Regions from separate parts of the Glaciecola sp. 1036 genome, predicted to be linked through region 2. Evidence: predicted binding sites of a transcription regulator. Region 2 holds the regulator's gene; each other region holds the start of a gene.
The links. Region 2 encodes sigma-54, which starts transcription at its own class of promoters, with help from an activator protein. Its sites were predicted from a motif close to GTTGGCACGNNNNTNGNNT; they were not measured.
Positions count from the first base shown of each region.

Region 1 (10,290 bases), on a different contig from region 2:
GAACGCGGCTTTGGACGTATTATCAATGTAGGCTCAGTCAATGGTCAGGCCGGTCAGTACGGACAAGTCAATTATGCTGCCGCTAAATCGGGCATTCATGGTTTTACTAAAGCCTTAGCGCTAGAAAATGCAGCTAAAGGAATAACGGTAAATGCTATTGCTCCAGGTTATGTGGATACGGATATGGTAAGGGCTGTGCCTGAAGAGGTATTGGTTAAGATTATCAAAACTATCCCGGTTGGACGTTTAGGTCGACCTGAGGACATTGCCAATAGTGTTGCTTTCTTGGTAGATGATGAGTCTAGCTTTATTACAGGCTCTACCTTGTCTATCAATGGTGGCCAGCATATGTATTAAGGATTAAGTGCGGCAAAGCAATTTCTTTGCCGCCACCTTTGTATTAGCCGTTGGATTTTTCTGCTAGCAAACTTTGGGTTTGAGGTGAAGGAAATCCATCTGCAACCAAGCCATTCGCGGCTTGAAATTGACGAATTCCTTCTCGAGTAGCTGGACCCATTACACCATCAGCTACGCCTACATCGAACCCTAAGGCGTTTAAACGACGCTGTACGACTGCCATTTCACTGATGCTAAAGGCCGGAATGTCGGGTAATTCTGCTACTAATGCGGTACCACCTTTAATTCTGGTGGCCAATCTTCCTACCGCTATTGCATAAAACTCTGAATTGTTCCAACGCATTATGGTTTTAAAATTATCATAGGCTAAGAACGCAGGACCCTGATGGCCCGCTGGGACGACTAATTTAGCCATAATATCGCTGTCTCCAATAGAATTCCCATTGGCTCGAGTAATACCTAATTTACGCCATTCATTTACTGTTTTACGATCGGAATTGGCTAACTTATAGTCAAATCCCTCAGGTAGTAACACTTCTCTGCCCCAGCGCAATCCAGGCTGCCAGCCAAGTTTCCACAAAAAGTGAGCGGCCGATGCTAAGGCATCCTTTTCACTGTTCCATAGATTTGCTACCCCATCACCATCTCCGTCAATAGCATAGCTAGTATAAGATGATGGCATAAATTGTGTGTGTCCCATTGCACCCGCCCAAGAACCCTGCATTTCTTCTTTTACTAGTTTTTCACGGTCCATGAGTTTTAACGCTAGAAAAAGTTCTTTCGTGAAGAACTCACTTCGACGTTTGTCACAAGCAAGTGTCGCTAGGGAGTCTAGCGTAGACATATTCCCTTTGTAGCCGCCATAGTTAGTTTCAAGGCCCCAAAATGCAATTAAATAATGACCGGGAATACCATATTTGCGAGTGAGTTCATTTAAAAACTCTTTGTACTCAGCATATTTTTCTTTTCCCTTATCAATACGCCATTGATTAACGCGTTTGGAGTAATAAGAGGGAAATGTGGATATAAATTCTGGCTGACTACGATCTAGCTCTATAACCCGAGGCACAAAATTTAGATTGGCAAATTCTTGTTTGACCCTTTGTGGATCTACCCCGTTGTCGATAGCTTGACTTGCTTTTTCGGTCAGGCAAACAGGGAAGGCCGCTTGTTGAGCTGAAATCTCAGCGGCTAATTCATTGGCTTGAGCTGCGCTGGCGCTCAACGCGCCAGCCAACATAATGATAGAAGAAACAATATTTTTCAAAGACTTTCCTTGAAATAAACAACCTTATGAGAAGTTAGTTTGCACTTTACCCAAAAGGTTTCATTGTCTCAATGCAATTTTACTCGTACTTGTGAATAAATTCGGTCACTATTGGTCGAATATTCTTACGATACATAGAGCCACTAAAAATACCATAGTGTCCTGCACCTACCTGTACGTGGTGCTTACGCATGTTTTTCGGAATATTCTTGCAGATGTCTTGTGCAGCTTCCGTTTGCCCCAAACCACAAATATCATCATTTGCACCTTCGACAGTTAATAACGCAGTTTCCTTAATGGCATCAAAGTTCACTTTTTTGCCGTTATAGGTAATGGTTTGTTTAGCAATTTCATTGTTTTTAAAGATGCGCTCAATGGTTTCCAAATAAAACTCAGCTGGCATATCTAATACTGCCATGTATTCGTCATAGAAAGCTCTGAAACGATCAGCATCTTCTTCTTGACCGAACAACAGGTTTTGATAGAACTGCGCATACTTCTTCATGTGATTTTGGCTGTTCATGGAAATAAAACCGCCAAGTTGCATAAAGCCTGGATATACTTTTCGACCTTCTCCGGGATAGCCGACCGGAACTTGCATAATGGCTACATTTCTAAACCAAGCCATGGAATGATCATGAGCAAACTCGTTTACTCGCGTAGGGTTGCGCGAAGTGTCCAAAGGACCAGCCATTAGGGTCAATGATGCTGGCACATTTTTGTTTCCTTCTTCTGCCATAACTGCAGTGGCAATTAAAGCCTGCACAGTTGGTTGACAGATCGCAATCATGTGCGTGCCTTCACCCAAATGATTCAAAAATTCAATTAAATAAGAAACATAGCAATCAAAACTAAAAGGTCCGGCTTCTAATGGCACTTCTCTGGCGTCTGCCCAATCTGTGATATAAATTTCATGGTCAGGCAGCAATGCATCTACTGTGCCTTTGAGCAGTGTTGCGTGGTGCCCAGATAAAGGAGCAACAAGCAAGACTCGGTTTTTAGAGGGATTACTTAATTTTTTAAAATGAATGAGGTTACAAAATGGTTTGGCTAGTGCAATTTCTTCTTGAACCTTAACCACACCTTTATCCGTTTTTACCTCTTCAATGTCAAACCCAAGCTTGTCATAACGCTGAGTTAACCTCATCACTGTTTCCAGTGACGCTTTTGTCATTCTACCCGTCCAGGTATGTGCAATAGGGTTAAGCGGATGAGAAACCATATCGTTCACAATGCTCAATCCCTCGGTCATCATCTGACCCGTTCTCGCCATAATGTCATAAGCTTGATATTGCATAATACACCTTCCAGTTACAAAAAAACTCCAATCAAGACGGTTAGCGTCTTTAGGATTGAAGTTTATACTATTTCATAGCAAATTAGGCTACCCAAAGGGTAGCCATTAGTATTATTTAGCTACTTGAAACTTCGCAGTCATTTCTTCGCTTAAATCTTTAAGCATTGAACCTGCTTTTTGCTGAGCACCAGAAACCAAAGTGTAAGTTTCTTTAGCTGACTCAGTGATAGTTTCTTGTAATGACTCGAAGTAAGCTTTTTGAGCTTCAGCAAGACTCATTACGTCTTTTTGTTGGCCTGCTTTTTCAGCAAAAGCAACACCTTCGCTAAGCATTTTAGTGAATAAAGCGTTCTGCTTTTCTGCAACTTCTTGCATGGTAGTCATGTTCAAAGTAGCTAATTCAGAATAAGGCTTCATTGATTCTTTAAGTTGGTCATTAAATTGTTCAAACATAATAGTTTCTCCTAATGGACTTTAAATTGATTAATCTTTTTTAGGTGCGGCTTTTACTTCGTCAGCCTTTAAATCCGCAACTTTGGCTTTTGGTTTAACCGCTGGTGTAGCTTCAGGTTTAGGTGCCGCTTTCACAGTTGTTTTACTAGCAGTAGCCTTAGGTGCTGGCTTTGCTGCCGCTTTAGTCGTTGTCGTAGCCTTAGCTGCAGTGCTGGTAGTCGCTTTTTTAGTTGTCGACTTTGCTGGTGCCTTCTTTGGCGCCGCTTTCTTTGGCGCCGCTGGTTTAGCAACCGGCGCTGCTTTCGCTGCTTCTTTTGTTACTGTCTCTGCTTTTTTAGTCGCAGTAGCTACTTTCTCAACCGCCTTTTCAACTGCTTGTTTAGCGTCAGATGAAGCTTCTTCAATGCTTCCTTTTACCAGCTCTGTCATTTGTTCACGCACTTCGTTTAATGTTCCGTAAGTGCTTTTGGATGCACTGGACATACGTTCGCGAATCGATTCTGCATAAACAGAGTGGGCTGCTATTACACCTTTCAATTCAGATTGTGTGGTAACGGTTTCCACTAATTTTTTACTGTCATCCATCAACCCTTTGAAAAAGAGTGTTTGTTGACCAGCAATATCTGTCATCGCCTTGGCGTTCATTTCTAACAATGAACTAGCAGGTTTTGTAGATTTCTTGAATTGTTCTGAAAAATTGCCAAACATGGTATCCTCCGAAAAATTGATTCATTGCGAAATTACAAATTGCTGCGCTGCAACATCGCTGTTGTGTGAATAATAACCAATTTGAGAATCAGATCAAGGATTATTTTGTTGCAGTGCAACATTTTTCAGTGGTTTTAAGGTAACTTATTGAAATAAATCAATATTTAATTTATTAAACTGGATTAACGTTTCTTTTGCCAAGCTTGAAAGCTTTGTTCCATCATCTGGTTGAACACATTGAATGGCGATTTTTCCACCATATTTTTCATCATGCCCTGTACTTTATCTTGTTGATCAATAAATTGAAGAATGCTCTGTTCTAGATATTGACGAACAAACACTTGCATATCACTGTCGTAGAAACGAATCAGTTGTTTCAATAGAGCGTCTGTTAATAAAGATTCAGCATCATTGGTTTCTGATTCACTGATGATTTGCAGTAACACGCTTTTGGTAATATCGCTTTCAGTTTTAGAATCAACAATTTTGAATTCCTGATGATTGTTGATCAGGGCTTTTACATACTCTAAGTTAACGTACTTGCTTGCTGAAGTATCGTAAAGTCTTCTATTAGGGTATTTTTTTATAACGACCAAAATCAATCCAAAATTTGTAAGCTTTTGCACAGAATACGTATTTTCTGTGCAAAAAGCTATCAGCATAAGCGTTTTGATATATCAGGCGAATATAATCTCTAATCTAAAATACGCTTAACATATTGTCCGGGCGCATCTTCTAATGCCGGATAAAACTCATGTTCACCTGGCACAATAGGCTTAACTCTAGTGCCAGAATGCGGTTTTAACCATGCATGCCAGTCTTTCCACCACGAACCCACTTGTTCTTGAGCTCCTTTTTGCCAATCTTCCGCTGTTTCAGGAAGCTCGTCATTTATCCAATGGGGATATTTGCCGCCATCGATGGGATTAATGACACCTGCAATGTGTCCAGAACCCGCAAGTACAAATCTGGGCTTACCTGATACTAATTTTGTACCTTCGTAAGCGGCTTGCCAAAGTACAATATGATCAGCAACTGAGGATAAAAAGTACGTTGGCATGTCGATATTGGAAAGATCAATCTTGATACCATCGACTTCTACCTTGCCAGGTTCAATAAGTGCATTCTCCCAGTAGGTCATGCGTAAATACTGTTTAAAACAAGCCGCTGGAATATTGGTAGAATCACTGTTCCAATAGAGAATATCAAAAGGTGCGGGATCCTTACCTTTTAAATAATTTTCAATGAAAAACGACCAAAACAAATTATTTTCGCGCAATAAACTAAAGCTCATTGCAATAATACGACCATCGAAAACTCCCTTTATTTCGGCGTTTTGCTCTATCATTGGCAGCATTTCTTCAGAGAAATAATTGCCTACTTCACCGGGTTCCTGAAAATCTAACAAGGTAGTTAACAAGGTCAATGATTTAATACTCTTGTCACCTTTACCCCTTAGATAAGCTGCTGTGATGGCGGACAGAGTGCCGCCGACGCAAAAACCTGTCAGATTCACTTGTTTTTTGTTGGTGATTTCTTTTACTACCTCTATGGCCGTAATCGGTCCTTCTCGCATGTAATCAAAAAAGTCGGTATCGGCAGAGTCTTTTTCAGGATTTACCCAAGAAATCATAAATACTTGATAACCACTATCTAATAGCCCTTTCACCAATGATTTTTTGGGTTCTAAATCCATTACATAATATTTGTTAATAAATGGTGGGGTAATTAATATAGGCGTTTGATGAGTTGTTTTAGTTGTCGGCGTGTAATGTAGCAGTTCAATGATATCGTTACGGAATACAACTTTCCCTGGCGTATTAGCCAAATTACCACCAATCGTAAATGCCGATGCGTCAGATTGGCGCATTTTTAATGCTTCCAACGGACTGTGTTCAAGATCTTCCAAATAAGCTTGCATGCCTTTTACAAGAGACTGGCCATTAGTCGCCATAATCTCATCACAAACTTCAGGATTAGTCAGAATGTAATTTGTTGGCGACAAAGAATTCACGTATTGACGGGTAAAAAACTGCGCTTGTTGATGCTTTTTCTTATCGGTAAATTCAACTGCATCTACCATGTTAGTGAGCATTTCGGCGTTTAGTAGATAGGACTCTTTAATATAGTGAAAGACAGGATTATTTTCCCAGTCAGCATGTTTAAAACGTTTGTCTTTATTCTGATTGGTCCCGTTTGTCGCTGTTTCAGGCTTTTCTCCCATGAGAGCTTTAGATGCCTGCTGCCAGAGTTCGCTTTGTTTTTGAATATAGTCAAATTGTTGATTGACCAATTTGGACATATCGACTTTAGTTTCGTCCGCAAGAAGATTTTGTAAGCGTTCAAAGTTAAATGGATTAGGCGCAGTTTGTCCTGATTCTTTGCCTGCTCTGGCGAAAATATCCTGGACCATAGCATTAAAAACGGTCGCATATTTATCAATAACTTTTAATACATCTTTTTCATCTGAACCCATAATTTTTGGCCTTATATTGGGTGATGTTGATCACTTGGTGGATGTTTTGGTCATAAAATCCGCTAACATTTTTTGGTAGGCTGCAAATCCTGACATGCCTGATTCCATCGCGGGTTTAATAAAGGTTTCAAACGCTTTGGTGGGATCTTGTTGGCACTTTTTAATCATATCTTCTGTTATTTGATTATGAATCTGGCTAAAATCGGGCAAACCAAAAACTTCTCTGGCTTCGGCGGGTGATAAATCAACTTCAATAGTGACTTTCATAAAAACCTTTGACTGTAAAAAAGAGTTGAACGTTTAGCCTAAAAACATGCCTAAGTTTTGTCCAGTCTTTTCGACTAAGGTATCAGCAAGAATAGTAACCATAACATGTGACCATTGTATTAACTGTTGGGAATAACTTAAAACATTGAAAATTTTGCGTGCGCTATTAGCTCCTTTTAGATGGATCAAACGACATTTCTTCAAACTATTTTTCCTTGGCATAATCGTTGTAGGCAGCTACCTGGTTTACATTGATGCCCAAATAAAGGAACGCTTTGCTGGTAACAAATGGGAAGTACCTGCGCAAATTTTTGCGCGCCCCTTGGTTCTTTCGATTAAGCAAGAAATTACGGTTGCAGAGATTCAGGATGAATTGCGTCTTTTAGGATACCGACAGGTAGCCAAGGCCTCCGAGGTTGGTGAATATAGCCTTGGTAAAGATAGTCTCAAGATTTATCGTCGGGCATTTAATTACGCCGATTTGGTTGCCAAAGAGCGCCTTATTGATATTCGTTGGGACGGCAGTCAGATTTCCCAAATAATTCTGCCTCAAACAAGTCAAACAGCTAAGCGCATCATGTTAGAGCCATGGTTAGTATCGCGATTAGTTGGTGGTTTAACCGAAGATCGAATGCTGGTGTCTAACGACGATATTCCAGCCTTGTTGAAAATAGCTTTAATTGAGGTAGAAGATAAAGACTTCTATCAACATCATGGCGTTGCGCCACTGTCTATTATTCGCGCTTTAATTGCCAACGTGGCGGCGGGACGAACAGTGCAGGGTGGGAGCACATTAACTCAGCAGTTGGTTAAAAACTTATATCTTACCCGTGAGCGAAGTTATATTCGGAAAATACGCGAAGCCGCTATGGCCTTAGTGATTGATTTTCGCTACAGCAAAGAAGAGATTTTAAATGCCTATATAAATGAAGTATTTTTAGGCCAAAACGGTGCGGTCGCGGTTCATGGGTTCGGTTTAGCCAGTCACTTTTACTTCAATAAACCATTAAAAGAATTAGAATTTGAGGAAATTGCCACCCTAGTTGCCATGGTCAAAGGGCCCTCATATTACAATCCTGTTCGATTTAAAGACAGAACCTTAGAAAGACGAAATTTGGTACTAAGGATATTGTTTGAAGAGCAGTATCTGAATAAGTCAGAGTACGAAGTGGCCATTCAAAAACCACTAAAAACCTCAGATAATCCAAGCTTGGCCTCTGGTAAACATCCAGCATTCATGGACAAGGTGCGAGCTGAGTTGGACGACATTGTTGCGGCACCTGAACTAAGGCAATCGGGCGTTAAGGTATATACAACGCTAGACATCAATGCCCAGCGTCGCGCAGAAAAAGCCGTTATTGATACCTTGAAGAGAAAGCAAAACGGTAAACTGCCTGAACTTGAATCTGCAATGGTTGTAAGCGACATTCAAACAGGTGAAATCAGAGCCATTGTTGGGGGTAAAAAAACTGGTTTCGCTGGTTTTAATCGCGCATTACATGCCTTGCGTCCGGTTGGTAGCTTGATCAAGCCTGTGGTTTATTTAACAGCGCTGGAAAATCCCTATTTGTATAATCTGGCGACACCGCTTGAAGATAAACCTGTAGAGTTTAATGACAAAGGCGGCAAAAAATGGCGGCCCATGAATGCTGATAAGGAATTTAGGGGGCAAGTACCTTTGCTAACCGCTCTGACAAATTCCTATAACGTGCCTACGGTTAACTTGGCGACTCAAGTGGGGTTAGATGAAGTTCTGGCAACCTTAAATCGGTTAGGCGCAATAAAAGACATTGAGCCGCATCCGTCGTTAGCACTTGGCGCCGTTGAATTAACGCCGTTGACAGTAAATCAGGTATATCAAACTATCGCAAATAATGGCGAATTGCGTCCTTTGCATGCCTTAAGTGCAATATCTACCCATGATGATGTGCTGATTTGGAAACGAACAGAGAGTTTTCAGCAACGGGCGAATGAAGATGCTACCTATCTGTTAAATTATGCGCTACACAAAGTGACCAAAGAAGGCACTGCTAAATCCTTGGGCGCTACCTTCCCCAATGTTGCTATGGCCGGAAAAACAGGAACAACAGATGATTATAGGGACAGCTGGTTTTCTGGCTTTGACCGTAATTTAGTCGCCAGTGTTTGGTTAGGCAATGACGACAATAAACCGGTTTATATGTCGGGGGCAAGTGGTGCTCTGCAAGTATTTATTGAATTCCAAAAACAACAAACGCCTAAAAACCTATCGCGGAGATTTCCTCCCACTCTAATGATCGCGCATTTTAATGCGGATAACGGAGAGTTGACTACACCCGGGTGTGGAAATGTGATCAGTGTTCCTGCTGTCAGTGAAGCACTCCCAAAAACGGCAAAATGCAACAACCAAGTAGTTGAAACGCCCAAACCCAAAAAAGAGGCTCAGAAGAAGTCTTGGTGGGAACGCTTGTTCGGTGGTTAATTTCAACTTTTTAGTGCAGGTTTGAATCCTTTTAACTTTTTTGCACCAAATTAATGCGAATTTCGCTCTATGCACAGAATTGGAGCGTAAAATGTAACTTTTTGTTTCCTTTTTATCTTTAACCTATTGAATTTAATACAATATTAAATTTGGCATTGCTCTTGAATTAGCCTGAACCAATAACCCAAACGGTTGGGAATAACAACAACTACTCAGGAGCAACATATGAAACTAGTCACAGCCATCATTAAGCCTTTCAAGCTTGATGATGTTCGCGAGGCCATTTCCGAGATTGGTATTGACGGTTTGACCGTTACAGAAGTGAAGGGTTTTGGTCGTCAAAAAGGCCATACTGAACTTTATCGTGGAGCTGAATATCAGGTCGATTTTCTACCTAAAGTAAAACTTGAAATCGCTGTAAACGATGATCAAGTAGAGCGTTTGGTTGAAGCCATTGTTGGTGCAGCAAAAACTGGCAAAATTGGTGACGGAAAAGTTTTCGTCTATGACCTTGAGCAAGCGGTGCGTATCCGTACCGGTGAAGCAGACGCTGACGCACTTTAAGTGCTCAGCCAGTACGGTAACGATTAACGGAGAACAACTATGGAACCAACATTTGAACTCGCTTATGCACTGGACACATTTTACTTCTTAATATGTGGTGCATTTGTAATGTGGATGGCTGCTGGCTTTGCAATGCTAGAAGCTGGACTTGTAAGAGCAAAAAATACGACAGAAATTCTAACTAAAAATATTGCTCTTTATTCAATTGCTTGTCTTATGTATATGATTTGCGGTTATATGATCATGTATGGAACAGGAGACGATCCGTTACACGGAGCGACTGCGTTCCTTAATGGAATAGTCGGTGACGGCGTCGAAGAATTTGGAGATACTTACGCTCCTTCTGCAGACTTTTTCTTCCAAGTGGTTTTCGTAGCCACAGCTATGTCTATTGTATCTGGTGCTGTTGCAGAGCGTATGAAGCTTTGGTCCTTTTTACT
Region 1 is NZ_JBLWFH010000007.1:168,842-179,131, reverse strand. Features, by position in the region: gene phbB (acetoacetyl-CoA reductase) at 1-357, shown strand, start outside; gene ACNKW3_RS12190 (lytic murein transglycosylase) at 401-1,624, opposite strand; gene ACNKW3_RS12185 (polyhydroxyalkanoate depolymerase) at 1,704-2,921, opposite strand; gene ACNKW3_RS12180 (phasin family protein) at 3,033-3,374, opposite strand; gene phaP (TIGR01841 family phasin) at 3,405-4,082, opposite strand; gene phaR (polyhydroxyalkanoate synthesis repressor PhaR) at 4,265-4,708, opposite strand; gene ACNKW3_RS12165 (PHA/PHB synthase family protein) at 4,777-6,558, opposite strand; gene ACNKW3_RS12160 (DUF6489 family protein) at 6,589-6,825, opposite strand; gene mrcB (penicillin-binding protein 1B) at 6,971-9,286, shown strand; gene glnK (P-II family nitrogen regulator) at 9,512-9,850, shown strand; gene ACNKW3_RS12145 (ammonium transporter) at 9,890-10,290, shown strand, end outside.
Region 1: glnK (P-II family nitrogen regulator) is a predicted target of sigma-54. The motif match lies at 9,435-9,453, and genes of this name have one in related genera.

Region 2 (10,290 bases):
CAACCAGATGGCCACCTAGTATACCTACCGCTGAAAATATCAGCGCCAGCATAGGCATACTGTAAACACCCGCCCAAAAGCGAGGTGACAATACCCGTCTAAGAGGATCTACTGCCATCATTTCTAAACTGCTTAGCTGTTCAGTGGCTTTCATCAACCCGATTTCTGCGGTAAGGGCTGAACCAGCTCTGCCTGCAAATAATAATGCAGTAACCACAGGTCCTAATTCTCTAAGCAGAGATAAAGCAACCATGGGCCCCAAACTGCCTTCTGCTCCATAACTCACCAAGATAGTGTAGCCTTGAAGCGCCATTACCATACCAATAAACAAACCTGACACTATAATAATAAGCAAGGACTGTACGCCTACCACATACATTTGGTGCACCATCAATCTGGTGTTTTTCCAGGTGGGAAAGGCAAATAATGCGCCAAACAACATCATGCTGGCGCTGCCTATAGCGGCAATGTAATCAAGTGTTCCGCGCCCTAGATTAATCAATTTTTGCATATCGAATTATTTGTTCCTTACTCACCAATTAATGCAGTACGTAAATCTTGCGCTGGATAATGAAATGGAACGGGCCCGTCCGCTTTTCCTTCCAAAAACTGTTGTACTAAATCCGAATCAGATTGGCGAATTTCATTAGGCGTACCCTCACCAATGATTTTTTTGTTCGCCAAAATATACACATAGTCAGCAATACTCAATACTTCTGTCACATCGTGCGTTACCACTATGCTGGTCAAATTAAGCGCTTTATTTAACGACTTAATCAAAGACACAAGAACCCCCATAGATATTGGGTCTTGTCCAGCAAAAGGCTCATCGTACATGATCAAATCTGGATCTAATGCGATAGCTCTTGCTAAAGCTGCTCTTCTCGCCATACCACCTGAAAGTTCACTCGGCATTAAATCATAAGCACCACGTAAACCCACAGCTTCTAACTTTAGATACACTATTGTACGTATAATATCTTCATTTAGATGAGTATGCTCGCGTAATGGAAAAGCAACATTATCAAACACCGTCATATTGGTGAAAAGAGCACCACTTTGAAACAACATGCTCATGCGCCTACGCAATTCGTAGAGTTTATGTCGGGAGACTTTATGCACATTGCTACCCTGAAAAAGCACCGAACCGCTATCTGGAGCAAGCTGACCACCAATAAGTTTTAGAAGTGTCGTCTTGCCTATTCCACTCGGCCCCATGATTGCAGTGATAGCCCCCTTTCGCACATTCAGTGAAATATCGTCATAAATCACGCGCTCTCCCCGAGAGAAGTGCATTTTATCGACGGTGACTATTGATTCTGCCATGTTGCTTGCGAAGTCCTTAAATTAATAAAAAAGGGAATCTCAAAAATCTTAACTTTTGTGCCTAGAATGAGTCTTTACTGAGAAGGAAGTTCAACATTGACTATTTTATAGACAACGTTTTGGTACCCAATGCGCTTAATCACAAAGTTTCAATATAACGCTATTTTACCTTATTTCAATGAACTAAAGTTAAAATTAATTGTTAATTTTTGTAAGAGAATGTTCGATTTTTTGAAACCATTAGGGATTTTCTAACTTGTATGTAAAAATTCGCACCCGCAATAGGGTTGAAATCAAATGAACCTAGGGATAGAAGAAATGTCAAAATTTAATCATCGTTTTTCAACTTATGCTAGTATACATACTATGTGTGCGGGTTAAAAACACCGCAAAACAATAACTAACAACGAATATTTGATTGAATTAATTTATCGAATAACCAAGCAATTCTGACACTAGAGGTCTCGTGTTACTAAACATAACTATTTTTATTATTGGATTAGCGATATTAAGCTGGAGTGCAGATCGCTTCGTTTATGGCGCCTCAGCTTTAGCAAAAAATATTGGTGTATCGCCAATGATGATAGGCTTAACTATCGTTGCTATGGGCTCATCAGCCCCAGAAATCGTAGTAAGTGCAACCTCATCCATGGTTGGAAAACCGGACACCGCAGTGGGTAACGCGTTAGGCTCCAACATTACCAATATCGCTTTGGTACTTGGTCTAACTGCGATAATTAAACCCTTGTTGGTTTCTTCAACCACACTCAAAAGAGAATTACCTGTTCTGCTACTTGTGACCTTGTTAGCCGTGTATTTCGTCGCCGACAGCCATTTAACTAGAATAGAAGGGATTGTTTTAATTACGCTTTTCGTTTTGGTCATAGCTTGCATGGGTGTCTTATCATTTAAAGTGGATAAAGGCGACCCTTTGGTAGCTGAAACGGATGCTGAAATCCCCAACAATGTACCTACATCAACCGCCGTATTTTGGGTCGTCGTAGGATTAATTTTGTTACCTACAAGTGCTAGTTTTTTAGTTGATTCAGCGGTTTATATCGCAAAATATTTTGGCATCAGTGACTTGGTTATAGGCTTAACCATTATTGCTATTGGCACGAGCTTACCAGAACTCGCAGCAAGTATTGCAGGTGTCGCTAAGGGTGAAGATGATCTTGCATTAGGCAATATTATCGGATCTAATATATTTAACATTTTGGCTGTTTTAGCTATGCCAGGTTTAATAATGCCATCTGAGTTGGATGGTTCCGCTGCCAATAGAGACTCTTTAGTCATGTTAGGGCTTACTATATTGCTATTTGTGTTTAGCTTTAAATTGCGCGGTACGAGCCAAATAAATCGAATAGAGGGAGGCGTTTTCCTTTTATTCTTCCTTGCTTATCAATATATGTTGTTTATGTAAAAATGCCATATTTAGAATCTGCTAAACGAACATTTGAAAATCAAATAGAGGCGCTTACTCACCTTTCCCAACATCTAGGAGCGCCTTTCAACCAAGCCTGTGATCTTTTACTTTCATGTGCTGGAAAAATTGTTGTCACTGGAATGGGGAAATCCGGGCATATCGCCAATAAAATTGCAGCTACGTTGGCCAGCACAGGTTCACCTGCTTTTTTTATGCACCCAGGTGAAGCTAACCATGGCGATTTTGGTATGTTGGCTGAAAATGATGTTCTTATTGCGATATCCAATAGCGGAGAAACCTCTGAACTCATAGCATTGTTACCCGCGATTAAACGCATCAAGGTGCCCATAGTCGCCATTACGAACAATCCCTCTTCAACACTGTCTAAATTTGCACAAACTACGCTGGCACTGCATGTAAAGCAAGAAGCCTGTGCGTTAGGATTAGCGCCGACTACCAGTACTACAGCAACCTTAGTTTTGGGCGATGCACTAGCTATCGCTTTGCTCGAAGCTAAAGGGTTTACGGCTGAAGACTTTGCCTTTTCTCATCCTGGTGGCGCTCTGGGTAAGCGCTTGTTATTGACAGTCGAAGATATTATGGTCGGTCCTGAAGACGTGCCCAAATCGAATCCTCAAGACCTGTTAAGTGACGCGCTGTTAGAGATATCTTCAAAAGGTTTAGGCTTAACCACAATCGTTGAAAATGACGTTATGATTGGTGTTTTCACGGACGGCGATTTAAGGCGAGCCCTGGATAAAAATATTGATATTCGAGTTGCTAACGTCAATCAAGTTATGACCGCCAAAGGCATAACAACTACCCCAGATGCACTTGCAGTGGACGCCTTAAATATTATGCAAGAGAAAAAAGTTAACGCGCTCATTGTTGTGAATGAAAATCATCAACCCGTTGGCGCACTCAACATCAATATGTTGTTGAGAGCGGGAGTAGTGTAAATGGCACAGTTTTCTAAAAACACTGTTGATACACTTTATGGCCCAGTTGATGCTGATATCTTTGCGATGTGTAAGGATATTCGACTACTTGTGCTAGATGTGGATGGAGTTCTGTCTGACGGCTTTATCTATTTGGGTAACCAAAACGAAGAATTGAAAGCCTTTAATAGCAAGGATGGTTACGGCGTAAAAGCACTTGCAAATAACGGAGTAGATATTGCTGTCATTACCGGCCGTCAGTCACAAATCGTCGAAAAAAGAATGACATCACTGCGCGCCAGATTTATTATACAAGGCGAAGAAGAAAAATATCAGGCACTACAATCATTGATGCAAACTCACGGAATTTCGCAACATGAAATAGCCAGTATAGGTGATGATGTACCAGATCTTGGTTTGTTTTCTTGTAGCGCAATTAAAGTAGCCGTAGCAGATGCTCACCCTAGTGTTAAACAGCAAGCAAACTTCGTAACCTCTCTGCCGGGCGGTAAAGGTGCTGTGAGAGAGTTTTGTGATTTAGTGTTACAATCGAAAGGGCTGCTTGATAAAATACATGGTGCTAGTATATGAACAGAATTGGCTGGAGCATAGCGTTAATATTTTCAGCTGTTATTGGTCTGTATCTAGTGATTCTTTTTGATGAAGAAGAAGCAAAAACCAAAGCGAATGAAGATTTAATCGTTGTCCCAACCTATCAAGTCGTCAATTTGAATAGTAAAATATTTGATGATAATGGTATTTTGAGTCATCAGGTAGCAGCAACCAAAATGGAGCACTACCAGCCTTTGGGATTTATGGTATTTGATAACCCGACTTACACTGTATACATGGAAACTGGTGAGCCTTGGCAAGTCACCGCTGAACAAGGTACCTTATACGAGAACAGTCGCATTCAACTAGAACGCAACGTCAAAATACTAAATCTCAATGAGCAAGAGTATGTCAAAGAAATTAATACTCAATACATTGAAATTAATTTAAATGACAAAACCTTATTATCTGACGAACCTGTTGAAATTGTTGGTGAAAATTTTAACGTTAAGAGCATTGGCATTATAGGTAATCTAGCAACTCAAAAATATGAGCTTAAACAACATGTACGCACTTTTTATTCTCCTCAAAGCTAGTGGTAAACGCTTGGTCAAATGCGTACCAGTGATCTGTCTTGGGCTTTGTCTTAGTTTTATGCTGAATGCCCAAGAGACCAGTCAAGAGCAGCAAGATAGCACTAGCTTTGATTCCATAGTGACAGATTTTCAAAAAGACATGAATATTCGCTCGGATGATCAAGAACTGGATGGTAAAGCAAAAACCTCTATTTTGATCGATAACGTGGTGATTCAACAAGGTAGTCTGGAAATCAAAGCAGACCGAGTAGAAGCCGATGCATCTAAAGGTAACGAGGTTATTACCGCCACCGGCAAACCAGCCAGCTATCGTCAAAGGCTTGAAGATGGCTCCTATGTAAGTGCGCTGGCAAATGCTATTGTATACAATGTCGCGACCAAGACCATAACTTTAACCGGCAATGCTGAGATAACCAAAGATCAATCAAAAGTAACAGCCTCTTCTATAACTTACGACATGTTAAATGATAAAATCAATGCAAGCTCTGATGGTAACAATGAAGGCAAAGTAAATACTGTTATAAGCTTTGGTGACCAAGACGAAAACGACGAAGGTGTAAATTGAGTAGTACCCTGTGTGCAAAACATTTAGCGAAATCCTATAAGTCTAGACAGGTTGTTAGAGACGTTAGTTTGGAAGTGTCCACGGGGCAGATTGTTGGTCTCTTGGGCCCTAACGGCGCAGGAAAAACCACTACCTTCTATATGATTGTCGGCCTAGTCCCGCTAGACAAAGGCGAAATTTCCATCGACCAAAATGAGCTCACTTATCAACCTATGCATGAAAGAGCCAGACATGGCATTGGTTATCTTCCCCAAGAAGCATCCATTTTTAGAAAACTTTCTGTGTTTGAAAATATCATGGCGATTTTGCAAACTAGAAAAGAGCTTAGTGCTGAGCAGCGAGAACAGAAAGCCGATGAGCTTTTAGACGATTTTAACATCAATCATATCCGAAATAATTTAGGCATGAGTTTATCCGGTGGCGAGCGCCGCAGAGTAGAAATAGCAAGAGCTTTAGCCGCAAACCCCAAGTTTATTTTATTAGATGAGCCCTTCGCAGGTGTTGATCCTATTTCTGTTAGTGATATAAAGAAAATAATTTATCAGTTGAAAGAAAGAGGGATTGGTGTCTTAATCACCGATCATAATGTAAAAGAAACCTTAGATGTGTGTGAAACTGCATACATTGTAAGCCATGGCTCTTTGATTGCTGCTGGTACAGCAGAAGAAGTATTAGCAAATCAAGAAGTTAGAGACGTTTATCTAGGAGAGCAGTTCTCTTTGTGATAAAGTGGTTAACAACTTTTTAGCGAACTTAATGAAATCGCAATTTTTAGTGGAAGTGTAAAATAGTAATGAAACCTTCGTTACAGCTTAAATTCAGTCAGCAGCTCACCATGACGCCGCAATTGCAGCAGGCAATTAAGTTATTGCAGTTATCCACTTTGGATCTTCAACAAGAAATTCAAGAAGCATTAGAATCTAACCCGCTTTTAGAACTTACCGAACACAATCCCGAGCAAGACGGCAAACAACAGCTAGATAACAATATCGACAAAAATGTTGATAACAATGGAGAAAAGCTCACTGAATCAGCTTCTGCCAGGGAAGAAACCCTTGATAGCCATGATGCCCTAGAGAAAGGTGATATTCCTGATGATTTACCCGTGGATACTTCTTGGGATGAGTATTTAGGTTCTAGTTCGGCTCCTATCAAAATGGTGGGTTCAAATCCTGACGATGATTACGTATATCAAGGTGAAACCAGCGACTCCATTCAAGACCACCTGCTTTGGCAAATTGAAATGAGTCATTTTTCAGATAACGACAAAAGTATCGCTATCGCTATCATTGATTCCATTGACGAAGCTGGCTACCTCACCGTAAGTTGTGAAGAGATTTTAGAATCGTTAGACAACGAAGAAATTGAACTTGATGAAGTTGAATGTGTATTAAAACGCATTCAACACTGTGACCCTGTAGGCTCAGGTGCCAGAAACGTACAAGAATGTTTGCTGATACAGCTAAATCAATTTCCTGTGGACACACCTTGGTTGAAAGAAGCAAGAGACTTAATTCAAGAATATTCAGACTTGCTTGGTGGTAAAGACTATCGCACCTTAATGCGAAAAACTAAATTGAAAGAGGAGCAACTGCGTGAAGTTATGAAGTTGCTTAAAACGCTAAATCCGCGACCTGGTACAGCCATTTCAACCAAAGAACCAGAATATGTCATCCCTGATGTAAATGTGTACAAAAGCAAAGGCGTGTGGATGGTTGAATTAAACAACGACGCCCTTCCTGCCCTTTCGGTCAATGACACTTACGCCAGTTTAGCGAAAACCACAAAAAACCCAACTGAGTCTCAATTTATAAAATCCCACCTGCAAGAAGCAAAGTGGTTTATAAAAAGTTTAGAATCACGAAACGAAACCTTATTAAAAGTGTCACATTGTATAGTGACAAGACAAAAAGAGTTTTTCGAAAAGGGACCTGAAAAAATGGTGCCCATGGTACTCAACGATGTAGCAGAGATGGTGGATATGCATGAATCGACAATTTCACGTGTTACCACCCAGAAATATATGCATACACCTAGAGGTATTTTCGAACTGAAATATTTCTTCTCAAGTCATGTTGCAACGGACTCTGGCGAAAACGCCTCATCTACTGCAATTAGAGCTTTGATTAAGAAATTAGTGGCTGCAGAGCCTGCGGCTAAGCCACTGAGTGATAGCAAAATTGCGCAGTTGCTCGCAGAGCAAGGAATTCAAGTTGCTCGGCGAACCATTGCAAAATACCGGGAATCGTTAAACATTCCCCCATCAAACCAACGTAAGAGTCTGATCTAAGACTTATACAACAAAAGAGGGCCTAGCATTATGCAAATTAACCTAACTGGTCATCACGTTGAAATCACTGATTCTCTTCGTAATTATGTAGATACTAAGTTTGAAAAGTTGGAACGTCATTTTGATCACATCAATAATGTTCATGTGATTTTAAATGTGGAAAAGTTGAATCAAAAAGCAGAAGCCACGTTACACTTGAACGGTGGTCAAATATTTGCTGATTCAGAGCATACCGACATGTATGCAGCCATTGACTCGCTGATAGATAAATTGGATCGACAAGTCATCAAACACAAAGAGAAACTAAAACGCCACTAAGTGTTGTATGATAATTTCAGACATAATTTCACTTGACCGCACCAAATGTGCGGTTGAGTGCCAAAGCAAAAAACGAATTTTAGAAATCATCAGCGAGATTGCGGTAAAACAAAATCCCTCACTCGATCAAGTTGATGTGCTTAATAGTTTATTAAGCCGCGAAAAAATGGGCAGCACAGGCATTGGCAACGGCATTGCAATTCCTCATGGTCGCATAAGCGGAATCGACAATGTAATGGCCATTATTGTGACCAGTGATTCAGGCATAGACTTTGATGCTATCGATAATCGCCCGGTGGATATTTTCTTCGCTATTTTAGTCCCCAAGGAACAAGCCGAAAAACACCTCGCATCTTTAGCCGCTATTGCTAGAAAATTAGGTAATAAAGATATTGTTAAAGCGATACGCAGTGCTGAAAATAAAAATCAAATAATTGCCGCATTAGCCTAACATTTCATTTCTTTGTGGTAAGCTAGGAAAAAGTTGCAACTGGCAAAGTGGACTAGCAGTAATGAAATTACTTATCATCAGTGGCCGCTCAGGGTCAGGAAAATCAATCGCGCTGCGAGCGCTCGAAGATTTGGGTTACTACTGTGTTGACAATATTCCCGTCAACCTTCTCCCAACATTAGTAAACGCCATCACCGACGAATATGACCAGGTCGCAGTGAGTATTGATGTGCGCAACCTTCCTAGAGTACAAGAAGAGGTTGGCGACGTACTTGATTACTTACCGTCTTTTTGGGAAGTCACCATAATCTTTTTAGATGCCAGTGATGACGTATTGATTAAACGTTACAGCGAGACTCGTCGTTTACATCCATTGTTTAAACTCAGTAACAGTTTGACCGAAGCTATTCAAACAGAACGAGAAATATTAGCCCCTGTTGCTGAAAGTGCAGATTTAACCATTAATACAGACCATTTGTCGGTGCATGAACTGGCTGAATTAGTCAGAGAAAGAGTACTTGGTAAAAAAACCACAGATTTAGTCATTGTATTTGAATCCTTTGGCTTTAAATATGGTTTACCCAAAGACTCAGATTATGTATTCGACGTAAGATTTCTGCCTAACCCTCATTGGGACCCCGATTTACGCCCGCTAACTGGATTAGACGGTCCTGTGGAAGTGTTTTTAGCCGGGCAACCCTTAGTGATGAAATTCATCTGGCAAGTTCAAAACTTGATCACCACTTGGCTACCACACTTAGAGCGAAATAATAGAAGTTATGTAACCATTTCTATCGGCTGTACAGGTGGTCAACATCGTTCCGTATTTGTGGCGCAATCTTTGGCTGATGCATTCAGTGCCAGTCATGGCGATGTGCAAATAAAGCACCGAGAACTAAAGCGCGTTAAGGGTGAAACTAACCCCATGAAATTGGTATAAGGATTACATATGCAGATTCGACGCAACGTCACCATTGTCAATAAACTAGGTCTGCACGCAAGAGCCGCCACTAAGTTGGTGCAACTTGCTAATCAACATCAATCACAGATCACCCTGACACAAGGCGATAATACAGCGCCTGCTGACAGTGTTCTAGCGCTCATGATGCTTGAAAGTAGTCAAGGTAAAACGGTCGAAGTTTTATGTGACGGAGATGACGCTGAAGAGGCTATGGAAGCCATAGTTTCGCTTATTCAGAATAAATTTGACGAACAAGAATAAATCTAAAGAAATCAAAGATTCACAGCACATTTTTAATAATTAATGGTATAATCTTGGAAAAATAATCAAGGGGAGATTGTATGTCTGAGACAGTAGAAGCGTTGTCAAATACGCAAGAACGACTCGACTACATATCTCAAGCCTTATCTGCTGGCGCTTTTGTTCGCGTACGCAGAGTACTCCTTGAATTACCCGCCAGTGATGTTGCTCACTTATTAGAATCTAGTCCAACCAAAACCCGTGATGACTTATGGCAATTAATTGATGCTGACTTTCATGGTGAAGTATTAGAAGAGCTTTCCGAGGATGTTCGTAACGGTATCATTTCGAAAATGATGCCTGCTAGTGTAGTGGACGCACTAGAAGACATGGACACCGATGATCTGGCAGAAACTTTAAGTACCTTGCCAGAAGACGTCTTACAATCCATTTTGGCGTCTATGGACGCTCAAGATCGTCTGCGCGCTGAGAAGGCCCTATCTTACGGCGAAGATACTGCCGGTTTCATCATGAATACCGACACCATTACGTTGCGCTCAGACGTTACCATTGACGTGGTGCTTCGCTATTTACGATTGAAATCCGAATTACCCGAAAACACAGATA
Region 2 is NZ_JBLWFH010000004.1:256,720-267,009, forward strand. Features, by position in the region: gene mlaE (lipid asymmetry maintenance ABC transporter permease subunit MlaE) at 1-511, opposite strand, end outside; gene ACNKW3_RS08370 (ATP-binding cassette domain-containing protein) at 529-1,326, opposite strand; gene ACNKW3_RS08375 (calcium/sodium antiporter) at 1,793-2,749, shown strand; gene ACNKW3_RS08380 (KpsF/GutQ family sugar-phosphate isomerase) at 2,752-3,711, shown strand; gene kdsC (3-deoxy-manno-octulosonate-8-phosphatase KdsC) at 3,712-4,281, shown strand; gene lptC (LPS export ABC transporter periplasmic protein LptC) at 4,278-4,838, shown strand; gene lptA (lipopolysaccharide transport periplasmic protein LptA) at 4,792-5,403, shown strand; gene lptB (LPS export ABC transporter ATP-binding protein) at 5,400-6,128, shown strand; gene ACNKW3_RS08405 (RNA polymerase factor sigma-54) at 6,197-7,693, shown strand; gene hpf (ribosome hibernation promoting factor) at 7,724-8,011, shown strand; gene ptsN (PTS IIA-like nitrogen regulatory protein PtsN) at 8,019-8,462, shown strand; gene rapZ (RNase adapter RapZ) at 8,524-9,402, shown strand; gene ACNKW3_RS08425 (HPr family phosphocarrier protein) at 9,412-9,684, shown strand; gene mgtE (magnesium transporter) at 9,765-10,290, shown strand, end outside.

Region 3 (10,290 bases), on a different contig from region 2:
ACCATGAATAAATCAGTTGTGAATAATGACTAATTTTAATTATGAAAATGCTTTTTCACGTAATATAGGTTGGCTAACGCCACAGGAACAAAACCTTTTAAGAAGCAAAAAGGTAGCAGTGGCCGGCTGTGGCGGCGTTGGTGCTGAATATATCGTTTCTCTCGCCAGACTTGGCATTCAGCAATTCAATATTTCAGATTTTGACGATTATGAAGTTCACAATTTCAATCGTCAGGCTGGGGCATTCATGTCCACTGTTGGTCGTCAAAAAGCCGATGTGATGGAACAAGTTGCTTTAGATATAAATCCCGAAAGCACTATCCAGTCGTTCAAGGATGGCGTAAATCCAGAAAACGTAGATAGCTTTCTTGATGGCGTTGATTGCTATGTCGATGGCTTAGATTTCTTCGCCTTAGAAGCTCGAATATTGGTGTATCAAAAATGCCAAGAAAAGGGAATTCCGGTGTTTATTGCTGCACCTATTGGTATGGGCGTTGCCATGTTAAATTTCTTGCCTGGCTCTATGTCTTACGACCAGTATTTTAACTTTTCAGCAGTGGAGACATTAGAAGAAAAGCTTGTGCTCTTCATGGTTGGATTATCCCCCTCCTTAATACAGATGAAATATCTGGTTTATCCCGAAGGAGCTAACTTCAAAGCACAGAAGACACCTTCGACAATAGCAGGTGTTAAATTATGTGGAGGAGTTGTCGCCAGTAATGTGTTAAAATTTTTGACAAACAGAGGCGAAATTATCAAAGCTCCCTACGCTATGCACTTTGATGCTTATTTGAACAAGTTAGTTAAAACTAAATGTGCATTTGGTAATAAAGGGCCTTTGCAACAATTGAAGTATCGCATCGCAAAATCTAAGTTAGTGCGCTAGTAAGGTTTTTACTATAACAATAGCGTTGAACTTCTATGCTTTAAATAAATCATAAAGTTTCCGCACGTTCTAGCGTTTTAAATGGTTTGTAAGTTTAAATTTAATAAAATATTTGCCTTAAGGCTCTAAGGAAATTGGCTCTATGAAATGGAACATACGTTGGATATTAATAATCGCAAGCTTAACATTAATATCTTGTGGTCAGCAGACGCCCGAAGAACTAATGAGCAGTGCAAAAGCCAACATTGAAGCTGGAGATAAAAAAACTGCAGTTGTCGAGCTGAAAGCCCTAATAGCCCAAGACACAAATAATGCGGAAGCAAGACTTCTATTAGGCAATATTTATTTAGAGTTGGGTGACTACGCAGCCTCTGAAAAAGAGCTTAGAAGAGCTGATGATCTTGGTGTTCCAAAGCGGATAGTTCTACCAAACATTGCCAGAGCCCTTTATTATCAAGAAGATTTTGACGGTGTTATAGCTTTGTCAGGCGAAGTCGATAAAGTTTCAGATGTGGCTGCTAGTGAATCAGTCCAACTTTTCATCTTTTTATCTAAAATTAAACTCAAAGAAAATCTGAATCAACTCATAACACCTGTTTTTGAGGATAAAAACAAAGAGTCTTTAGCTAACGCTTACCTTCTTTTTACAAAAAATGATATTCAAGAGGCAAATACTGCTATTGCTGAATTTCCACAAGACCATGGAAATTATGCAGAATACTTATTTATCCACGCTATTATCAACGAGTTTAATCGTGATTATGATAAGGCAATTCCTAGCTACAATGCGTTATTGAATCTGCACCCAAATTATCATTTGGTCAGGTTTTTATTAATAGATGTTCTTATCCGCACTAATCAATTAGAACAAGCTACTACAAACATTGATTATTTAATGGCATTAAATTCGGAGCAACCGATTGTCAATTTCTACAAAGCGTCAGTCGACTTTATTAACAAGGACTATGAAAATAGCTTTTTGCATTCTCAAAAAGCAAAGAACGAAGGTTTACTTGAATTACGAAACGACATCATTCTTGGTTTAAGCGCTTTAAAACTAGGAAAACTAGAACAAGCATATGCATCAATTGAAAGAAGTGCTAAACAACTTCCAAAAACACTTGGCATACAACGAGTGTTGGCCAAATTGCAATTAGAATTAGGGCTTATTGCGGAAGCAGGTGAAACGATCGCAACATTGAAAGGGCAATCAGAGCTCGATGATGAGTTATATAACGATGCCGCGAATGTTTTTGCTAAATTACAAGACTTTTCATTAGCCCAACAACAATTACAGATTATAAATAACACCGATGCTAAAACGCCGGATTCCATATTAAAAGAGGGATTGAGCAAAATAGCGGCCGGTGATTATAGCGGCGTAGATGATATTAGATTATCTATTGAGCTTGCTCCTGAAGTGATTCAAAAGTGGCTATTGCTGGCTGAGATTTATGTTAATCAAGGTAAAACAGATTCGGCATTGGCGTTAGCTCGAGCATTAGCGAATGATGAACCAGCATTAGGACTTGTTCTTGAAGGGCAAATATATGGCAAGTCGGGTAATCTAGATAAAGCACTAGCATTATTTGAAAAAGCTTATGCGTTGTCACCAGAGAAAACCCCGGTGGTCAATAATTACGTTCGATCGCTGGTTGAATCTGAAAACTATAAACTTGCAATGGACATAGCTAAAACAGCACTGAAAGACGAGCCTAGTAATCAGATTCTGAGCGGAGAATATTTAAAAATAACAGGTGCAACTGGACTTTCCGAAGAAGACGGCCTCTTTATAGAATCCTTGGTCAAAGATAATCCTGAGCTTATACAGCCTAAGATGTTATTAGCTGCCTTCCTTCGAAAACAAGGGAAAATAGATGAAGCATTTAAGATTTTAGATGCAAAAGATAGTCGACTATCTGATATTGGACTGATGTCACTAGGAGATATTTTTTACAATCAAGATAAATTTAAAGATGCAGAGGAAATCTACAAAAGATGGTTGCAACTTTACCCTGAGCAAGTAATGCCTTACTTAAGACTTATTGGCACATATAGTAATCAAAAAGAATTTACTAAAGTGCGACAAACACTGAACCAAGCTTTGGCTAAGTTTCCAAATAGCGAAGCTTTGCAGCTTGCTCAAGTGCAAGACTATATTCGGAACAGGGATTATGCAGAAGCGGATAAGAAACTTAATATGCTTTCATCTTCTGGATCTAAAAACACCTTACTTCCAAAATATGTTGGAATAGTTGCTCTCAACAAAGGCGAGTATGCTAAGGCAGTTGAGAATCTTAGTTCCTATTATGAATATTCAAATGCGCTAGAGGATGCTATCAATCTATCATCTGCGCTGGCATATAATGGACAAATAGAAAAAGGCGCGAGTCTTCTTATTGAGCAAGCAAACAGTAATCCGAATCCTTTAGCGAAATACGCAGCTGGTGAATATACTATGGTGCATAGTTTAAATAGCAAAGCTAAAGATATTTATGAAAATATATTGGCAAGCCAACCAAGCAGCTTAGTTGCTATTAATAACCTAGCCATGGTGAACATAGAACTAGGAAATAATGAAACTGCTTTGGAATATGCTCAACAGGCGAATAATTTAGCGCCCGAACATCCGTTAATTTTAGATACTTATGGTTGGGCTCTTTATAAGAATGGACTGTTATTAGAAGCGGAAACCACTTTAGAAATTGCATATAACAATTCGTCCAAAGACCCTTCCGTTGGTCTTCATTATGCGCAGGTCTTAATTGAAAGAAACAAAAAACAAGAAGCGCGGCAAATTCTCAATAGTTTGAATCCAAGAACGAGCTCACAAGATACGTTGAAGAAAAAGCTTATGGAAAACTTCAATTAATAATTGATTAAATGTTGTCAGCATTTTTAACACTTTGGTATTAAATAAAAATTGTCAGATCGACATGATGGGTTTATGTTGTTGATATATAAAGGTAAAAAATTTATTTCAGAAGTTGGCATCCTATGTGCATTGTTAGTAAGTGAGATTCACCAAACAGTTATTTTAAGGAAAAACTAATGAACAAATTATTTAAAACATGTATTGCAACTGCAATCATCGCAAGCTCAAGTGTAGCTATGGCAAGCAACGTATACATAAACCTTGCTAACAACAGCTATGATACTAACAGATTTATTGGTTCTGCAGACGCTGACACAGCAACTGGCCAATTTACTGAATTAGGTTTCAGCCAGTTATGGGCTACTTCAATTTATGATTTAAACCCAGATATGTCATTGGCTGGCACTGTAACAGATACTAACATTACTGCCGACTTAGCTGCTGCTGGTATCCCTGGCGGTCCTTACAATTCAATCGACGGATCAACTAGTTCTTCTTTGGTTTCTCCAGATTGTGCTTTAGGTCAATGCGACATTGATGCTCTTAGCCCACTTGTACCGCCTTTAGGAACAGATAACGAAGGTTTCTTACAAACTTGGGATATCCAAGTAGAGTATTCATTGACTGCAAACTTAACGCCTGCAGGTCCTCAGTATTACACTGGTTACATTGAGTTTTTCTTCAACGATTTACTTAATGATGCGAACGACCGTTCAATCATGCTTGCTGAAGTAACAGGTTCTAGCATTGAAGCTGCAAATCTTAACATCTTTTTTGACATCGTTTCAGCTGAGCTAGGCTTCTTCTTCGTTGAAGACGATTACGGCAACTTCCAAGACGCTGGGCAATTAGCTCTTGATGCTGTAACAAGCGATGATTATGCGAAGTTGAACCTAGATACTAACGTTGACCCAGACGGTGATACTCCAGTAATCCCTACTGCTAGCGATTTATTTGTTACTTCTTCAGGTCAAGCTGCACGTCAGTCTGGTTTGGACGGAAGTATCGCTGCTAGTCTAGTTCCAGAGCCTAGCATGTTAGCGCTTCTTGGACTAAGCATCATTGGTTTTGGCGTAGCTTCACGTCGTAGAAAATAAGACCTCGTTTGGTGAATCTGAAAAACCGGCCTAATGGCCGGTTTTTTCTTTTTGTACAGATCGTCAAATCTTTTTACACTTTTCAACATTGATCAAATTCATAAAAACAACACATCCTTTTGGTTAAATCTGGCCAAATTTGATCATTCCTGATCACTCAAACTTTCGTTTAGCATGCCAGATAGTTAAAAAATCTATTTCTCAAATAGATGTATCAGTCCAAATATTTAAACAACCATTTGTGTAAAATAGTTAACCTATTTTAACTATTTCTTTGGTAGCAAAAGTTGCGGCGGTCTGGAAATAAGATCCTTAACTAGATAGAAAATTCGCGGTAACCACAAAAAGAATGTCGGTAACAACTGGAAATGCAACAAGCTACTTTGGGGGATACTTAATATGTGGCTAATTCGTCCAGAGATTAAAGACCGCTATAATACATCATTAGGTTTTTGCATAGCTTTGTTTGGAGGACTATTGAATCAATCATTGCACGTTAGCACTATTACATTCAACAAATTAAAGCATAACTGATAGCAGTATTTATCATCGATAACTAAGCTTAATGCTCGAAGAATATTGCTCTATTTGGATAAACCAGTATGTAATGCAGTTCTATACGCTGAAATCGCTGGTATGAAAGCAATAAAGCATGTCACCAACATAACAATAGCGAACAAGATAAAAGTATTTGCATGAAAAATATTGGTATCGATGAATAGACCAAAATGCTCGCTTAAATAGCTGCTACTCAAATGTAGCCCTAACCAAACAACTAATAAAGCCAAGACAGCGCCAGTGAAAGCTAACAATAAAGCTTCAATTTGAATCATGCCAAATATGACCAATGGACCCGCTCCAATTGCTCTTAAGACTGCAAATTCATGATGGCGTTCGCGCATGCTGGCTAGCAACATTGTTGAAAGCCCAAGAATGGAAGCGATGAGAATCATAAAAGCTATGACCAGTAATAAGTTCTCTACCATGCCTATGAGTTGCCAAAGTTCATTCAAAGCTACACCGGGGATAATTGCAGATAAGGCTTCTTTTTCGTAAGTATTTACCTTGCGTTGAATTTGCAATGAGGCTATTGGGGATGATAGGCCTAAAAATACCGCGTTTATTCCAGATTCAGGTAAATCTACGTGCTGCTTGTTGTTGTAAGCTTCTACAACCTTGGATAACGCTGTTTTAGAGAGGTGTACAGCATTTAAACCCTGCAAACTCACGTGTATAGTTTGATCCACTGGCGTTCCCGTGGACTTTAAGATTCCAGTAACGTGAAATGGCGCTTGATCATGATGACTAAAACTGACATGACCCGTTCCGTGGGATAAGACAATCTTATCACCTACCTTGTAATTATTTTCGGCGGCAACATCGGCGCCTACAACCGCACCAAAAATATCATTAAATACGTCCCCCGAGCTAAAAGTTAGAGGTTGCTTGTTACCATATTTGTAATGTTCAAAATAATCTTTAGTTGTCCCTATAACGGAGTGTCCGTGATGGGAATCACCTAAGGAAATTGGCGCGCTCCACGCAACCATCGGATTACTTTTCAACTCTTGATAGCTTTCCCAACTCATGACATTAGATGCGCTACCTACCCGAAAAACTGAATACAGTAATACATTAATTTGTCCTGTACGTGCGCCAACGATTAAATCAACGCCTGAGATGGTGCGGTTAAAGCTATTTTTTGCCTCTAATCTGACGTGTTCAACGGTTATTAATAAAGCCACGCTGATAATGATGGACAAAAGGGTTAGGATGACGGAACTAGATCGACTTTTTAAACTTTCAAAAGCAAGTTTAACTAACATTGGGCATAACTCCCTGATTTAGTTCTGTAAAATTTACTCTAGTGTGAAAATATTTGGCGAGGGTTTTATCATGGCTTACAAAAATCAATGTACAACCGAAAGTTTGAGTTAAGGATACTAAGAGTTGCATAAAGCTATCTCTTGCATCTTCATCTAGGGCTGAGGTCGGTTCGTCTACAATAAGCAGTTCTGGCTTGTTTATTAAAGCTCTGGCAATAGCTACTCGTTGTTGTTGCCCCACACTTAACTGACTTGCTTTTCTATTGAATATATCTACGGATAATTGCAGTTCGGTTACAAGATGTGATATTTCATCTTTATTTACTCTAGTACCACTGAACTTGGTCGCTAGCAGTAGATTATCGAGCACGCTTAGATAATGAATTAAATTGAATTGTTGAAAAACTACACCTATATGCTGGGCTCTAAATTTGTCTCGCTGACGGTTTTTCAATTTTGAAAAATCTTCGCCTAAGAGTCTTATTTCTCCGGCGGTTGGCTTTAAAACGCCCGCCAAAAGGTTAAGTAATGTACTTTTGCCACAGCCCGAAGGTCCATAAAGAAAAATACCTTCCCCTTTGTTAAGCGTCCAATCCTTAATATCTATTACGAATTGCGCAGACTGGGAGTAGGTATAACACAGATCTGTAACTTGTACGGCAGGTACTGGCGGCATAACTGGTAACTTTATCCTAGAGTAAATAATCGAATTTTAGAATTTATGATAGCATCCTAACTAAGGATACTGACAGTTTAATTCTTAGTTGACCTATACCCTTTTTGTCATTTCCACCGATACGATTAGGTAGAAAAACACAAAAAAATGAACAAAAATAGGTAAATTTCCGGTCAAGTGTCGGTAAACAACGCTAGCAAAAAGGGGAAAAAAGTAAAATGAAATTCGGGAATTTGTTTTTACTGCCTTTCTTAACATTTCTACAATTTTCAGCCCTAGCTCAAGGTATTACAGATCTAAAAGATATTAATACAGCACTAACCGAAAAAGCGTTTTCAGGTAATCTTATCATTGCCCAAGGGGGGCAAATAGTATTTCAACAACAATATGGAATTGCCAATCGAGAACAAAAAATTGCTTATGATAAGGATACAGTGTTTGGTATTGGTTCGGTAACAAAACAGTTTGTTGCAACGGCCATTCTTAAATTGCAGGAGCAAGGGAAGCTATCCGTCAATGACACCCTAGAAAGCTTCTTTGATAATGTGCCAGAAGATAAAAAGGCAATCTCGGTACATCACCTTTTGACCCAAAGTTCGGGATTCATGGCGAATTTTGATAAGGAGCCTTTATATGGCTTGATGCCTCATTCGTCATTACCTCAAAGAGCTTTTGATACCAAGCTAGTGTTTTCACCTGGCGAAAGTTATGCCTATTCGAATATTGGATATAGCCTACTTGCCAGAATTATTGAAAAAGTCAGCGGTCAAAATTGGGAGGCTTATATTCGACAAAATATTCTATTGCCAGCCGGTTTGAGCTATACAGGGTACAGGCTTCCTAAATATGAGCGCAATAAACTAGCAATTAATTACGGAGCCGATCAGAATGCGTTCCAGCGCATGTTTAAAATAAAGGCGAAAAGTAAAAGTGTCGGACATTCATTATCCCATTTGTTGAAAAAACCTGGAGAAAGATGGTTCGAGGGCGCGGGTGGTTTTCTTTCAACGCAAGATGATATGTTTAAATGGTATTTAGCTATACGTGATCAACAGGTTTTAACCGAACAAAGCTGGAATCTTATGCATTCTCCCCATGTTAAGGAGAATCCAGAGCAGAACTGGTTTTATGGGTACGGTTGGGCAATTACTGAATTGAATGAGCATGACCGTATTACTCACAATGGCTCAAATGGTTATAACTTTGCTGAATTTAGCTATTTCCCAGATTTGGATTTGTTTATTTTTGTTTCTACGAACGATATCGATAACTATCCAGAAGAAACCATTAACAGCATATACAAATTTATTGTTGCAAAAAATAATAGTCCGGAAGTTGCAATACAGAGTGCTTCAGCTAGAGATCGGCTTTATTAATTTTTTTTCTTAGATTACCAACATTGGTTAAGGTTTTGAGCTGGTTCTTTATAACGGGTTCTGCAAATTTGGCGATTAAATAACTAACAGTTGATAGCCCGCTTAAAACGACCAATGGTGCTAAGAGCGCCACGTCGGGGTCGACAAATTTACCAAGTTTAATGACAGAGGCTACGAGCATGTTTTCATGTATTAAATACAGTGGATAACTAATAAATCCAAAAAAGAGTAGAAACCTAGTTGCCAATATCTTTTGAATTACAGGTGAGATTAGGCTTGTGGCGAACAGAGCTACCAAAAATAACAAAACGAAAAACTTGTCAGTTTGGCCTGCAGATGTTGTTACAGAGGCGAGTATTCCTACTGCTAATGCAATTGCAAAATTATACTTTTTGTTGTCAATCATAAAACGATAAAAAAAGCATCCAGAGGCAAACCAACCAAAGTGTTCAAGTGAGTAAAATGGAATACGCCATCGAATAGGTTCTAGCCATTGTAAGTCTGAAATAATCGGCATTTGGGTGATAGATACAGCAAATAGGTATGCGCCGAAAATAAACCAAGGAAGTTTATCTTTGCTAATAAAGAAATAACAAACGGCTGCAAATAGATAGAACTTAACTTCAACATAAATTGACCAATAGGCGCCTTCTAATGGACTAAAAGCTAACCCTGTCCACCACCCGAGCCAGTCTGGATCTATTAATGTTAAGCCGGGTAATATATCTGTGAATTCTGGTTGGCCCGCAGGGCGTTCGATAAAAAAGGATGCAGTGAAATAAGACAATAAGCTACAGATCAACATTGCAGGAAATAAACGAAGCCAACGCTTTTTTATAAAGGTTAATGCGCCGGAACTTCTCTCTAGCGTCATATATATTACAAAACCAGAAAGAAGGAAAAATAGCTGGACGCCAGTATTACCGAAAGTAAAAAAAATAACGCTTTGCCATTTATCGCCATAAGGCACAATTTCACTCCACCTAGCGTAGGAGTGATAAAAGAACACCAACAGTATGGCTAAGCCTCGTAAACCATCAAGGTGATTAATTCGCAAGTTGTCGTCCTTTTTAACTCTTATCTGTTATTTATCGGTAGTGAATAATAAATCCTAATACCAGATTCCGCATTTAGGCAAACTTCATACTGATATCTGAGGCTTATTTTTGTTCTCTAACTCTTAATTCCAGCTTCAACCCATCGTGTTCCTTGATTGGTTGTTTCCTTTTTCCAAATGGGTACACGAGTTTTCAAATAGTCCATAATATAACTTGCAGCTTGAAAAGCTTGCTCTCTGTGTTGAGAAGAGACGCCAACAAAAACTATTTGGTCGTTAACTTGCAAGTTTCCTACTCGATGAATTACCGAGACTCGGCCTAGTTGCCATTTACTTTTCGCTTCATCAACAATGGCTGCAAGCTGTTTTTCTGCCATTTGAGGGTAATGCTCTAAGGTCATTCCAGTGATTTCATGGCCCTGATTAAAATCTCTTACTAAGCCTACAAAAAATACAACTGCACCATCCGTTGGGTTGGCATCAGTGAGTTTGTTATA
Region 3 is NZ_JBLWFH010000002.1:274,980-285,269, forward strand. Features, by position in the region: gene ACNKW3_RS03830 (ThiF family adenylyltransferase) at 26-886, shown strand; gene prsT (XrtA/PEP-CTERM system TPR-repeat protein PrsT) at 1,029-3,758, shown strand; gene ACNKW3_RS03840 (PEP-CTERM sorting domain-containing protein) at 3,938-4,858, shown strand; gene ACNKW3_RS03845 (ABC transporter permease) at 5,443-6,684, opposite strand; gene ACNKW3_RS03850 (ABC transporter ATP-binding protein) at 6,674-7,360, opposite strand; gene ACNKW3_RS03855 (serine hydrolase domain-containing protein) at 7,579-8,736, shown strand; gene ACNKW3_RS03860 (acyltransferase family protein) at 8,717-9,793, opposite strand; gene moaE (molybdopterin synthase catalytic subunit MoaE) at 9,910-10,290, opposite strand, start outside.
Region 3: ACNKW3_RS03840 (PEP-CTERM sorting domain-containing protein) is a predicted target of sigma-54. The motif match lies at 3,873-3,891, and genes of this name have one in related genera.